2 regions of the Streptomyces sp. NPDC048331 genome follow, and region 1 is predicted to be linked to the other one. Evidence: riboswitches for the same ligand, from Rfam matches in the RefSeq annotation. Region 1 holds a riboswitch; the other holds the start of a gene.
What was found. Region 1 has a riboswitch for glycine ahead of gcvP (aminomethyl-transferring glycine dehydrogenase). Riboswitches for the same ligand answer to the same signal wherever they lie in the genome.
Positions count from the first base shown of each region.

Region 1 (5,967 bases):
TCCACCGGTCTCCCAAGTGAGAGGCGACCCACCATGCCGCTGCATGTCCCTCCGGCTCCCGCGCCCGCCCTGCGCAGCGTCCTCGCGGCACTCGGTTCCCCCACCGCCGTCCACGAGGCGCACACCCCGGCCCTGCGCGCGATCCAGGGGCCGCTGACCGCCGAACTCCCCCTTCCGGTCCACGTCCTCGACCGGTTGGGCATGTCCAACCTCGCGGCCGGCGGCAGGCCTCCGCGCACCCGACTCACGGGCTGGCGGTTCCTGATCCGCAGCGGGGACCGCTACGTCGCGGCGGCCGATACCCGGCTGACTCCCGACGGCTGGGTCTTCTCCCATTTCTTCGAGGGTCCCTACGTCGCGGCCACCGAACGCGCCCTGCGCCAGGCGGAGTCCCTCACGACCGGCTACCAGCCACGGCTGCTGTCGGTGCCGGAGCTCTACATGCTGACCCTGTGGCTGCACGGGGCGGTGGGCGCGGACGCCGCCGCCGGGCTGCCGGCCGGCGAGGACCTGCTGGTGCCCCTCGCCCCGGCCCCGCCCGGCATCGCCGCGTACCGCCCGCATCCGGTCTCCGAGCTGCTGCCCGTACTGACCCGTCGGCTGACCCCGGCACCGGCGGCGGCGCCTTCCTCCCTGGCCGCGCCCGCCGCCTGACCCTAATCACCCATTCGGCCTAGTCCACCCGGGCCACGTGCGAACCATCCGAAATGACAGGGGAGTTGGCCTGAACCGCCCGCACGAGTGATGCGTCATCAATCTGTGAGGACAGCTGCCGGGAAATACCTGCGAAGCGGCTGTCATGGGGGAAGACTGATGACACGCTCCCCGCGGGTGCGGGGATGACCCAGGGGGACGGCCATGACTCACGTATCGAGCCGTAGCACACAGACCACACCGCAGCGAAAGAACGCATCCATGTGCCAGCACCAGCCAGCCTGCCCGTCAGCCGAATCCGCCGACCGGGAGGCCGCGCGCCCGGTGGCCAACCACCCGGAGCAGGGCTGGAGCCTGCTGTGCAATGGCGTCCTGCTCTTCGAGGACACCGGTGAACTGCTGCCGGACGGCCAGATCATCGCCCCGCACCGCCCGCTCGCGGCGGCCTAGGCGATCGAGCTGTCCGAACGACCGTAGAACGACGAAGGGGCCGGTCCGGGGAAATCCCGGACCGGCCCCTCACTCATGTCAGGCGTCGTACTCGTCCAGCGGCGGGCAGGAGCACACCAGGTTCCGGTCGCCGAACGCACCGTCGATGCGGCGCACCGGCGGCCAGTACTTCTCGGCGGCCGTGACCCCGCCCGGGAAGACGGCCTCGTCGCGGGTGTACGGGTGGTTCCACTCGCCGCCCAGCGCCGCAGCGGTGTGCGGGGAGTTGGCCAGCGGGTTGTCGTCCACCGGCCACTCGCCGCCCGCGACCCGCTCGATCTCACCACGGATGGCGATCATCGCGTCGCAGAAACGGTCGATCTCGGCGAGGTCCTCGGACTCCGTCGGCTCGATCATCAGCGTGCCCGCGACCGGGAAGGACATGGTCGGCGCGTGGAAGCCGTAGTCGATCAGACGCTTGGCGATGTCGTCCACGCTCACGCCCGTGGCCTTCGACAGCGGCCGCAGGTCGATGATGCACTCGTGCGCGACCAGGTTGGCCGGGCCGGTGTAGAGCACCGGGTAGTGCGGCTCCAGGCGCTTGGCGATGTAGTTGGCACCGAGCACCGCCACCTGGGTGGCGCGCTTGAGGCCCTCGCCGCCCATCAGCCGGACGTACGACCAGGAGATCGGCAGGATGCCCGCCGAACCCCACGGAGCGGCCGAGATCGGGCCGACGCCCGTCTCCGGGCCCGCGGTGGGCTGCAACGGGTGGTTCGGCAGGTACGGGGCCAGGTGCGCCCGGACACCGACCGGGCCGACGCCCGGGCCGCCGCCGCCGTGCGGGATGCAGAAGGTCTTGTGCAGGTTGAGGTGCGAGACGTCGCCGCCGAAGTGACCCGGCTTGGCGAGGCCCACCAGGGCGTTCAGGTTGGCACCGTCGACGTAGACCTGGCCGCCGGCCTCGTGCACCTGGGCGCAGATGTCGGCGACGTGCTCCTCGAACACACCGTGCGTCGAGGGGTAGGTGATCATCAGCACGGCGAGTTCGTCGCGGTGCTGCTCGATCTTGGCGCGCAGGTCGGCCGTGTCCACCTCGCCGTCGTCGGCGGTCTTGACGACGACGACCTTCATGCCGGCCATCACGGCGCTGGCCGCGTTGGTGCCGTGCGCGGAGGACGGGATCAGGCAGACGGTGCGCTGCTCGTCACCGTTCGCGCGGTGGTAGGCACGGACGGCCAGCAGACCGGCGAGCTCACCCTGGGAACCGGCGTTCGGCTGGATGGAGACCTTGTCGTAGCCGGTCACCTCACAGAGACGTTCCTCCAGCTCGTTGATGAGCGTGAGGTAGCCCTCGGCCTGCTCCACCGGCGCGAAGGGGTGCAGCTGGCCGAACTCGGGCCAGGTCACCGGCTCCATCTCGGTGGTCGCGTTGAGCTTCATGGTGCAGGAGCCCAGCGGGATCATGCCGCGGTCCAGCGCGTAGTCCTTGTCCGAGAGCTTGCGCAGGTAGCGCAGCATCGCGGTCTCGGAGCGGTGCTGGTGGAAGACCGGGTGGGTCAGGTACACGTCCGAGCGCAGCAGGCCCTCGGGCAGCGTGTCGGCCGTGGCCGTGTCCAGCGCCTCGATGTCGGCGGTGACGCCGAAAGCGGCCCAGACGGCCTCGATGTCGGCGCGCAGGGTGGTCTCGTCGCAGGCCACGGAGACCAGGTCGGCGTCGACCTGGAACAGGTTGACCCCGCCCTCGCGGGCGGCGGCGACGACCTCGGCGGCACGGCCCGGGACGCGCGCGGTGATCGTGTCGAAGTAGGAGCCGTGCACGATCTCGACCCCGCCGGCGGTCAGGCCGGCGGCGAGCAGCGTGGCGTAGCGGTGGGTGCGGCTCGCGATCGTCCGCAGGCCGTCCGGGCCGTGGTAGACGGCGTACATGCCGGCCATGACGGCGAGCAGCACCTGCGCGGTACAGATGTTGCTGGTGGCCTTCTCACGGCGGATGTGCTGCTCGCGGGTCTGGAGCGCGAGGCGGTAGGCCTTGTTGCCGTCCTTGTCCACGGAGACGCCGACGAGGCGGCCGGGCAGCGAGCGGGCGTGCTTGTCCTGGACGGCCATGTAACCGGCGTGCGGTCCGCCGAAGCCCATCGGGACACCGAAGCGCTGGGTGGTGCCGACGGCGATGTCCGCGCCGAGCGAACCCGGCGAGGTCAGCAGGGTCAGGGCGAGCAGGTCGGCCGCGACGGCGACGATCGCGCCGAGCTCGTGGGCTTGGTCGATGACCGGCTTGATGTCCCGGACGGCACCGGAGGCACCCGGGTACTGGACCAGGACACCGTAGACACCGCGCTCGGCGACCTCGGCGGGGATGCCGGCGGACAGGTCGGCGACGACGACCTCGATGCCGATCGGCTCGGCGCGGGTCTGGATGACGGCGATGGTCTGCGGCAGCGCGTCGGCGTCCACCAGGAAGACGTTGCCCTTGGACTTGCCCACACGGCGGGCCAGGGTCATGGCCTCGGCGGCCGCGGTGCCCTCGTCGAGCAGCGAGGCGCCCGAGGTCGGCAGCCCGGTCAGCTCGGCGACGACCGTCTGGAAGTTCAGGAGCGCCTCGAGGCGGCCCTGGGAGATCTCCGGCTGGTAGGGCGTGTACGCCGTGTACCAGGCCGGGTTCTCCATGACGTTGCGGAGGATCACCGGCGGCGTGAAGGTCCCGTAGTAACCGAGACCGATCATGGGCGAGAGGACCTGGTTGCGGTCGGCGAGCGAACGGAGCTCGGCCAGCACCTCGGCCTCGGTGCGCGCCTCGGGCAGGTCGAGCGCCTCGGCGGTCTTGATCACATCCGGGACCGCGGCAGCGGTCAATTCGTCCAGGGAGCCGTAGCCCACCTGGGCGAGCATCTTCGCCTGCGCCTCGGCATCCGGGCCGATGTGGCGCTGTTCGAAGGGGATGCCTCGCTCCAGCTGGGAGAGCGGAATGCGGTTGGCGGTCATGTACGGAGGCCTCCTGGTCGTATGACCTGCGAGGGGCACCACGGCGCGGGCACCCGGACGGCCTCCCCCTCTGTCATCTGCACCTGAGAGTTTCACCGGAGTCACGGGGGTCTCCCGAGGATCCGGCTTTCACCGTCGGTGAGGAGGGGGACCGGCACTGCGCCCGGTACCCGCCCTGCTTTCCAGAGTGGCCTCGTCCGTGCGGTACGTATGCCTGAGAGATTCCGGGGAGGATTTGCTCCTTCGGCGCCTCCGTCTTGCTCACTCGGAGGACTCTCCCGCACAGGGTCGACAGCCGTTCACCAGCGTACCAGCGAGGATCTGGACCCTCCCCGAGTGGCCTCCGCTGCGGATATGCACTTCTGTAGTCATTACGGAGCAGTTGCGACCTTTTGGAGGGACCGTGCAGACCGACATCGATCCGCGCAGCCTGATCGGCCGCAAGGCGTTCGACCGCAATGGCACCAAGATCGGCACGATCGACGAGGTCTACCTCGACGATGCCACGGGCGTCCCGGAGTGGGCGGCGGTCCGGACGGGGCTCTTCAGCCGCGACGCGTTCGTCCCCCTGGAGCCGAGCGAGCTGGTGGGCGACACCCTGCGGGTGCCCTTCGAACGCGCCCTGATCAGGGACGCCCCGGACTTCGGTGTCGGGCGCCACCTCTCCCCCGAACAGGAACTGCAGCTTTACCACCACTACGGACTGGACACGACCCTACCGACGGACTTCAACCGCGACTTCGGCCGCCTGGCGGGTGACGAGAGCTAGGTCCTGATCCGAAGGACACGCCCCGAGCCCTAGGCGGAGCCGGTGCTCCCTTCGGGGCGCTCCCCCACCAGCGGCAGCGGATCGGACGGCTCCAGCTCGGGGTCGTCCACCCGGAAGGTCCGCACCCGGCCGGGCTCCGATCCGGGCTGCTCGAACCGTACGGTCACCCGCCCGACGCCACTGCCCTGCACCCATCCGGGCCCGTACACGGCATGCCGTACGTCGCTCCCGGCCATCCAGCGTCGCTCAGGGGCCGGCTCCGGCTCCGCGGGCGGCTCCATGGCCCCGTGGGCTCCCTCGGCCCCCACCTCGGCCGCACCGGCCGCCACAGCTCCCCCTCCGGCCCCATCGGTCCCATCGGTCCCGCCTGACCCGTCGGACCCGTCCGATGCGGCGGACCGGTCCACCCCGTCCGGCTCAGCGGCGAGCGACTGCGCGAACAGGTCCTCCTGCGTGTAGTCCGCCAGCCCGCTCACCCCGACCCCCAGCAGCCTCACCCCGCCCGTGGTGTCCACCCCCTCCAGCAGCCGCGCCGCCGCCTCCCGCACCACCGCCGGGTCGTCCGTGGGCCCCCGCAGGGTCTCGGACCGGGTCAGCGTGGAGAAGTCGTACCGGCGCACCTTGAGCACGATCGTGCGCCCGGAGTGCCCCGAATCCCGCAGCCGCCGCACGCACCGGTCCGCGAGCCGCTGCACCTCGCCGCGGATCCTGACCCGGTCGTGCAGGTCCACGTCGAAGGTGTCCTCGACCGACACCGATTTCGCGTCCCGCTCCGCGACCACCGGCCGGTCGTCCAGTCCGAGCGCCATCCGGTACAGCCCGGCACCGGCCGAGCGGCCGACCATCCGGACCAGCTCGTCCTCGCCGGCCTCCGCCAGCTCCCCCACCGTGGTGATCCCGGCCCGGCGCAGGTGCTCGCCCGTGGCCGGCCCCACCCCGGGCAGGGTCCGTACCGACATCGGCGCGAGCAGCTCGCGCTCCGTCCCCGGTTCGATCAGCAGCAGCCCGGCCGGTTTGGCCTCCTCGGAGGCCACCTTGGCCAGCATCTTCGACCCGGCGAGCCCCACCGACCCGCTGAGTCCCGTGGCGGCGCGGATGTCCGCCCGCAGCCGCTCGCCCGTCTCCCGCGC
Region 1 is NZ_JBICYT010000044.1:41,066-47,032, forward strand. Features, by position in the region: gene ACGFYY_RS36465 (hypothetical protein) at 34-654, shown strand; gene ACGFYY_RS36470 (DUF5999 family protein) at 916-1,104, shown strand; gene gcvP (aminomethyl-transferring glycine dehydrogenase) at 1,183-4,068, opposite strand; glycine riboswitch at 4,261-4,359, opposite strand; gene ACGFYY_RS36480 (PRC-barrel domain-containing protein) at 4,472-4,837, shown strand; gene ACGFYY_RS36485 (DNA polymerase IV) at 4,867-5,967, opposite strand, start outside.

Region 2 (5,967 bases), on a different contig from region 1:
TCGCGATCTGCTCGACGACGTCGACGTGCTCGCAGCCACCGTAGTAACGGCGGCCCGGGTAGCCCTCGGCGTACTTGTTGGTCAGGACCGAGCCCTGGGCCTCCATGACGGCGACCGGAGCGAAGTTCTCCGACGCGATCATTTCCAGGGTGGACTGCTGGCGCACGAGCTCGGCGTCGACGGCGGCGGCGACGTCCGGGTCGAGCTCGTGGAGGGGCGTGTTCAGCACAGACATCTTGTTCCCTGGGGTGTCAGTTGTCGGAGTGGGTGAGCGCCGCGTACTCGTCGGCCGAGAGCACGTCCTTCGGCTCCTCCGAGAGACGCACCTTGAACAGCCAGCCGCCCTCGAACGGGGCGGTGTTCACCAGCGCCGGGTCGTCCACGACGTCCTGGTTGGCCTCGACGATCTCGCCGGAGACCGGGGAGTAGAGGTCGGAGACCGACTTGGTCGACTCCAGCTCGCCACAGGTCTCGCCCTCGGTCACGGTGTCGCCGACCGCGGGGAGCTGGGCGTAGACGACGTCACCGAGCGCGTTGGCCGCGAACTCCGTGATGCCGACCGTCGCGACGCCGTCCACGACGTCGGACAGCCACTCGTGCTCCTTGGTGTAACGCAGATTCTCGGGGGTGCTCATGGCCTGATTCTCCTGGATGCGGGGGAGTGGATACGAACTGCGGTCTTGGGTACTGAGACGGCGCCGTTCCGGTACCCGGACGGCGGACGTCGTGCGCGGAGGGCTACTTCTGCCGCTTGTAGAACGGCAGCGCCACGACCTCGTACGGCTCATGCGTACCGCGAATGTCGACGCCGACGCCGGAGGCGCCGGGCGCGGCGTGCTCCGCGTCCACGTACGCCATCGCGATCGGCTTGCCCAGCGTCGGGGACGGGGCGCCCGAGGTGACCTCGCCGATCACCTTTCCGTCGAACGTGACGGGGAAGCCGGCGCGCGGGACGCGGCGGCCCTCGGCGATCAGGCCGACCAGCTTGCGCGGCGCCTTCGTCGCGGCCTTCTCGGCGGCGGCCTCCAGGGCGGCGCGGCCGACGAAGTCCCCCTCCTTCTCGAACTTCACGACCCGGCCCAGACCCGCGTCGAACGGGGTGAGGGCGGTGGTCAGCTCGTGCCCGTACAGCGGCATGCCCGCTTCCAGGCGCAGGGTGTCGCGGCAGGACAGGCCGGCCGGGACCAGACCGACGCCCTCGCCCGCCTTGGTCAGCGCCTGCCACAGCTGCACGGCGTGCTCGGGGGCGACGAACAGCTCGAAGCCGTCCTCACCCGTGTAGCCCGTACGCGCGATCAGCGCGGGCACGCCCGCGACGGTGCCCGGCAGACCGGCGTAGTACTTCAGGCCGTCCAGGTCGGCGTCGGTCAGGGACGCCAGGATGCCCGGGGACTCGGGGCCCTGCACCGCGAGGAGCGCGTACGCGTCGCGGTCGTCGCGGACCACGGTGTCGAAGCCCGCGGCGCGCTCGGTCAGGGCGTCCAGGACGACCTGGGCGTTGGAGGCGTTGGCGACGACCATGTACTCGGTCTCGCCGAGGCGGTAGACGATCAGGTCGTCGATGATCCCGCCGTCCTCCTGGCAGATGTGCGTGTAGCGGGCGCGGCCCACGCCGACGGTCGAGATGTTGCCGACCAGTGCGTGGTCCAGGGCCTTGACGGCCTCCGGGCCGGCGAGCGTGATCTCGCCCATGTGGGAGAGGTCGAAGAGACCGGCCTTGGTCCGTACGGCGTTGTGCTCGTCGCGCTCGCTGGCGTACCGCAGCGGCATGTCCCAGCCCGCGAAATCGGTCATGGTCGCACCGAGCGAGCGGTGCAGCGCATCGAGGGCGGTCAGGCGGGGGGCAGTGCTCATGGGTGTGGCTCCCGGGTCCCAGGGCATCGACATGACATGACGAGGACGTTCCTCCCCATCTGTCATCGGAACCTGAGAGGTTCGCCGAGAGTTCCGCCGATCGATCGATCGCCGGTTCTTCTCATCGACTTGCACCTTGGGTGGAGCTGCGCAGCAGCTCGCTTTTCAGATCTGCCTCATCCACGCGGTACGGGGCCTGAGAGATTCAAGGGAGGTTCTTGCTCCTTCGGCGCCCGCGCACGGCCTTGCGGCGTGCCGGGACTCTCCCGCGCGGATTCAAGCGGCCGGTATGCAGTTGGTCCAGATGGCGCACATCATTGCACGCCATGCCCGAGATCGGGCGGCGGGGTCCGAAAGTTCGTACGGCCCTCCGAAGAGCCCGACCGGAACCGGGGTCGCCGGATTACCGTCTCTTTACACTCAGTGGGCAAGGGTCCTCGTGACCCGAATCGGGGGAGGCGAACACTGTGCGGAGATTCGGAGTGGTGACGACGACGGGAACCGTGGAGGCGGTGCCGACGCAGCGCGGCGCGCGCGGGCGCGCAAGGGCGGCCGACACCGGCCTCGGCCTGGTACGCGACCTGCGCGGACCGACCGCGTCCGCCCCGCGCCGGCTCGGCTTCGCGGCCGGTGACATCGTCGTGGTGTCCGGTCTGCCCGGCGGCGGCAAGAGCACGCTGATCAAGCGGGCGGCCGCCGAGGGCGGAGCGGTGGACTCCCAGGACACCCGCGAGCGCTGGGAGCGCCGGATGCCCGGGGCGCTGCCGTACGCGGTGTACCGGCCGCTGGTGCGCGCCGCCCACTACTGGGGGCTGTGGCGGATCCTGCGCTCCGGAGCCTCCGTGGTCGTCCACGACTGCGGCACGCAGTCCTGGGTACGCGGCCTGCTGGCGGCCGCCGCGCGCCGCCGGGGCCGGGCGCTGCACCTGCTCCTGCTGGACAGCAGCCCCGAGGAGGCCCTCTCCGGGCAGGCCGCGCGCGGCCGCGGGGTCTCCGCCTACGCCTTCGCCCGCCACCGCGGCGCCGTGACCCGGCTGCTGCGCGAGGCCGAAGCGGGCCGGCCGCCCGCCGGGTGCGCCTCGGTGACCCTCCTGGACCGCCGCTCGGCCGCGACGGTGACCCGCATAGCCTTCACCGCCTGAGGCCGGCCGCCGCACCCCCGCCGGCCCCCGGACCCCGGCGACGCGGCGGCACGCGAGGCCGGTACCCTGCGGGGCGACACGCGCGGGAAACAAGACGAGGGCAGGGGCAGATGCAGGGCAGCGGCTGGCCGGGGAATGAGCTGGAGCAGGTGCTCGGGGCGGCGCTCGGGCAGCCGGACGCCGGGGGGCGGATCCTGGAGGTCCTCGGGCGCAGCCAGGTCTGGGTCCCCCTGCCCGGTGGGGGCGGCCCGACGACGGTCGGCCTCGACCTGCCCACCATGGACATCGGCGGGGCGGCGTACGTGCCCGTCTACAGCTCCGAGGCCCAGTTCCTCGCCTGCGTCGGCCCCGGCATGGACTTCGCGGTGGCTCCCGCGGTCGAGTTCGCCCGCGGCCTGCCCCCGCAGCTCGGCATCGCCCTCAATCCCGAGGGCGCCGTCGGCGTACCGCTGCCGCCGCCCGCCGTCGCGGAGCTCTGCCGTGCCGGGCGCACCCCGCTCGACGGCCCCGCCACCGGCGGCCGGGTCCGGCTCTACGAGCCCGACTGGCAGGACGACCCGGTGGACTTCCTGGCCGCCGCCACCGAGGAGTTCCGGGCGACCGGGCTGGTCGCCGCCGCGCACCGCTGCCTCGCCAGCGTCGAGGGCGGGGCGCCCCAGCTGTTCGTCGGTGTCCGCCTGGTGGGATGGGATTCCGAGACGCAGAACGCGCCGATGGAGGCCCTCGGACGGGCCCTGACCCGTGTCCCGCCGCCGTGGCCGGTGCAGTTGATCCTGCTCGACGCCGCCCAGGACCCGGTCACGGACTGGATTCGTGAGCGCGTACGCCCCTTCTACCTGCCGTAGGGCCGCTTAAGCTGGTTACATCTCCTGGCCGCACGCGCGACTGCCGGTTCGGAGGACACGCGTGGAGCGACGGGCGGACGAAGAGGGGTTCCGGGTGAGTGCGTCAGGCACGGCCGCGGCCGGGCAGGTCGAGCACATGATGCGCCAGGTGACTCCCGGGCGCTACGAGAGTTACGAGGCACTCCTGCACGCCCTCGCCGAGGGTCGGCTGTGGATGTTGCTCTGGCAGGGGCAGCCGGGTTCCCCGGAGGCCCAGTACGGCGGTATGGAGGTCGAGAGCCTCGGTTACGCGCCCTGCGTCACCTCCCCCCAGGAGCTGGCCGCCAGCGGCTGGAACCGGGGCTACGAGGTGGTCACCGGGCGGGACATCGCCCGAGCGCTGTATCCCGACCGCTGGGGCCTGTGGCTCAACCCGCACGCCCAGGGCGGCGGCCTCGGCGTGCCCTGGGCCGACCTGCGCCGCATCGCCACCGGGCTGGACCGGATGCCGGCCGGCCCGCTGCGCCTGTCCGAGCCCGCGATCGAGCTCCCGCAGTTCTACGGGCTGCTGACCCAGCACGCGCACCGCACCCCGGCCGTGCGGTCGCTGCGCCGCGCCTGGGTGCAGCCCGCGCTCGGCTCCCCGTACCTCGCGGTCGGGCTGGACCTGTACGACGCCTCCGCGCCCGCGCTGGAATCCGTACGGGAGATGATGCGGCAGTCGGTCGGCGTGGTCCCCGAGGGGGTCCCGGTGTGCACGGTGGCGCTCGGGGACGAGCACGACCCCGTCGCCATGTGGCTGCGCGCCCAGAGCCGCCCCTTCTACGACCGCGAGGGTCAGGCGCCGACCTACTGACACGTTCGCGATATCCGCATATCGAGATATCCGTCTCGAAGGCCGCACCGGTCCCCATCGGTGCGGCCTTCGGCGTATCCGGGGAGTCCGCCCAGGAACCTTGCCGGAAAGGGCAGTTGGGTCGGATGTCCGTTCCGTGCCGAACGGGCGGTGTTTCACCGCTCAACAGATCCCGGGGTTCGGATAACGGAAGGTGTAGGCGTAGATCACGGTTGCGCATCACATCCTCGGGGGGTCTGGCCGGCGCTTGAGAGGGCGTTGAAGACTCCACCCCACCGAAGGCCGGTCCATCTCGCAAACACCAGCTCTTCACGTGCACTTCCGGCACATTTCGTGCCAATCGCACCACCAGCGACGCCGATTGAACCAAGCCGCCACAGCGGCGGGCATGGGCCGACCCGCGTCGGCCGAGAGGGGTCCCACCACGATGACGGCACCACTGCAGGACATGAGCGCGGCCGAGCCCAAGGCCGTGGCCACCTCCGAGGTTCCGCGAAAGGCGATCGAGGGGCGCTCGCTCGGCCGCATCGCGTGGATCAGACTCAAGCGGGACAAGGTGGCGCTGGCCGGCGGCATGGTCGTGCTGCTGCTCGTGGTGCTGGCCATGCTCTCGCAGCCGATCCAGTGGATGTTCGGCCTGGACCCGGACGCCCTGCACCAGGACCTCATCGACCCCTCCCTGGCCACCCCCGTCGGCTCCTTCGGCGGCATCAGCTGGGAGCACCCGCTCGGCGTGGAGCCGAAGTTCGGCCGCGACATCGCCACCCGCATCCTCGAAGGCTCCTGGGTCTCCCTGCTGGTCGCCTTCGGATCGACCGTGGTCTCGGTGTTCATCGGCTCCGTGCTCGGCATCATCGCCGGGTACTACGGAGGCTGGGCCGACACGGTGATCAGCCGCATGATGGACACCTTCCTCGCCTTCCCGCTGCTGCTCTTCGCGATCTCCATCTCGGCCGCCCTCCAGGGCGGGGCCTTCGGCCTCGACGGGCTGCCGCTGCACATCAGCGTGCTGATCTTCGTGATCGGCTTCTTCAGCTGGCCCTACATCGGACGCATCGTGCGCGGCCAGACCCTGTCGCTGCGCGAGCGGGAGTTCGTCGACGCGGCCCGCAGCCTCGGAGCCCGCGGCCCGTTCATCGTCTTCCGGGAGCTCCTGCCGAACCTGGTGGCCCCGATCCTCGTCTACTCCACCCTGCTCATCCCGACCAACATCCTCTTCGAGGCCTCCCTGAGCTTCCTCGGCGTGGGTATCCAGCCGCCGCAGGCCTCATGGGGCGGAATGCTCAGCTCC
Region 2 is NZ_JBICYT010000001.1:73,959-79,925, reverse strand. Features, by position in the region: gene glyA (serine hydroxymethyltransferase) at 1-235, opposite strand, end outside; gene gcvH (glycine cleavage system protein GcvH) at 252-635, opposite strand; gene gcvT (glycine cleavage system aminomethyltransferase GcvT) at 739-1,854, opposite strand; glycine riboswitch at 2,030-2,133, opposite strand; gene ACGFYY_RS00325 (AAA family ATPase) at 2,340-2,996, shown strand; gene ACGFYY_RS00320 (enhanced serine sensitivity protein SseB) at 3,107-3,841, shown strand; gene ACGFYY_RS00315 (enhanced serine sensitivity protein SseB C-terminal domain-containing protein) at 3,936-4,676, shown strand; gene ACGFYY_RS00310 (ABC transporter permease) at 5,104-5,967, shown strand, end outside.
Region 2: another riboswitch for glycine. It lies ahead of gcvT (glycine cleavage system aminomethyltransferase GcvT); the one in region 1 lies ahead of gcvP (aminomethyl-transferring glycine dehydrogenase).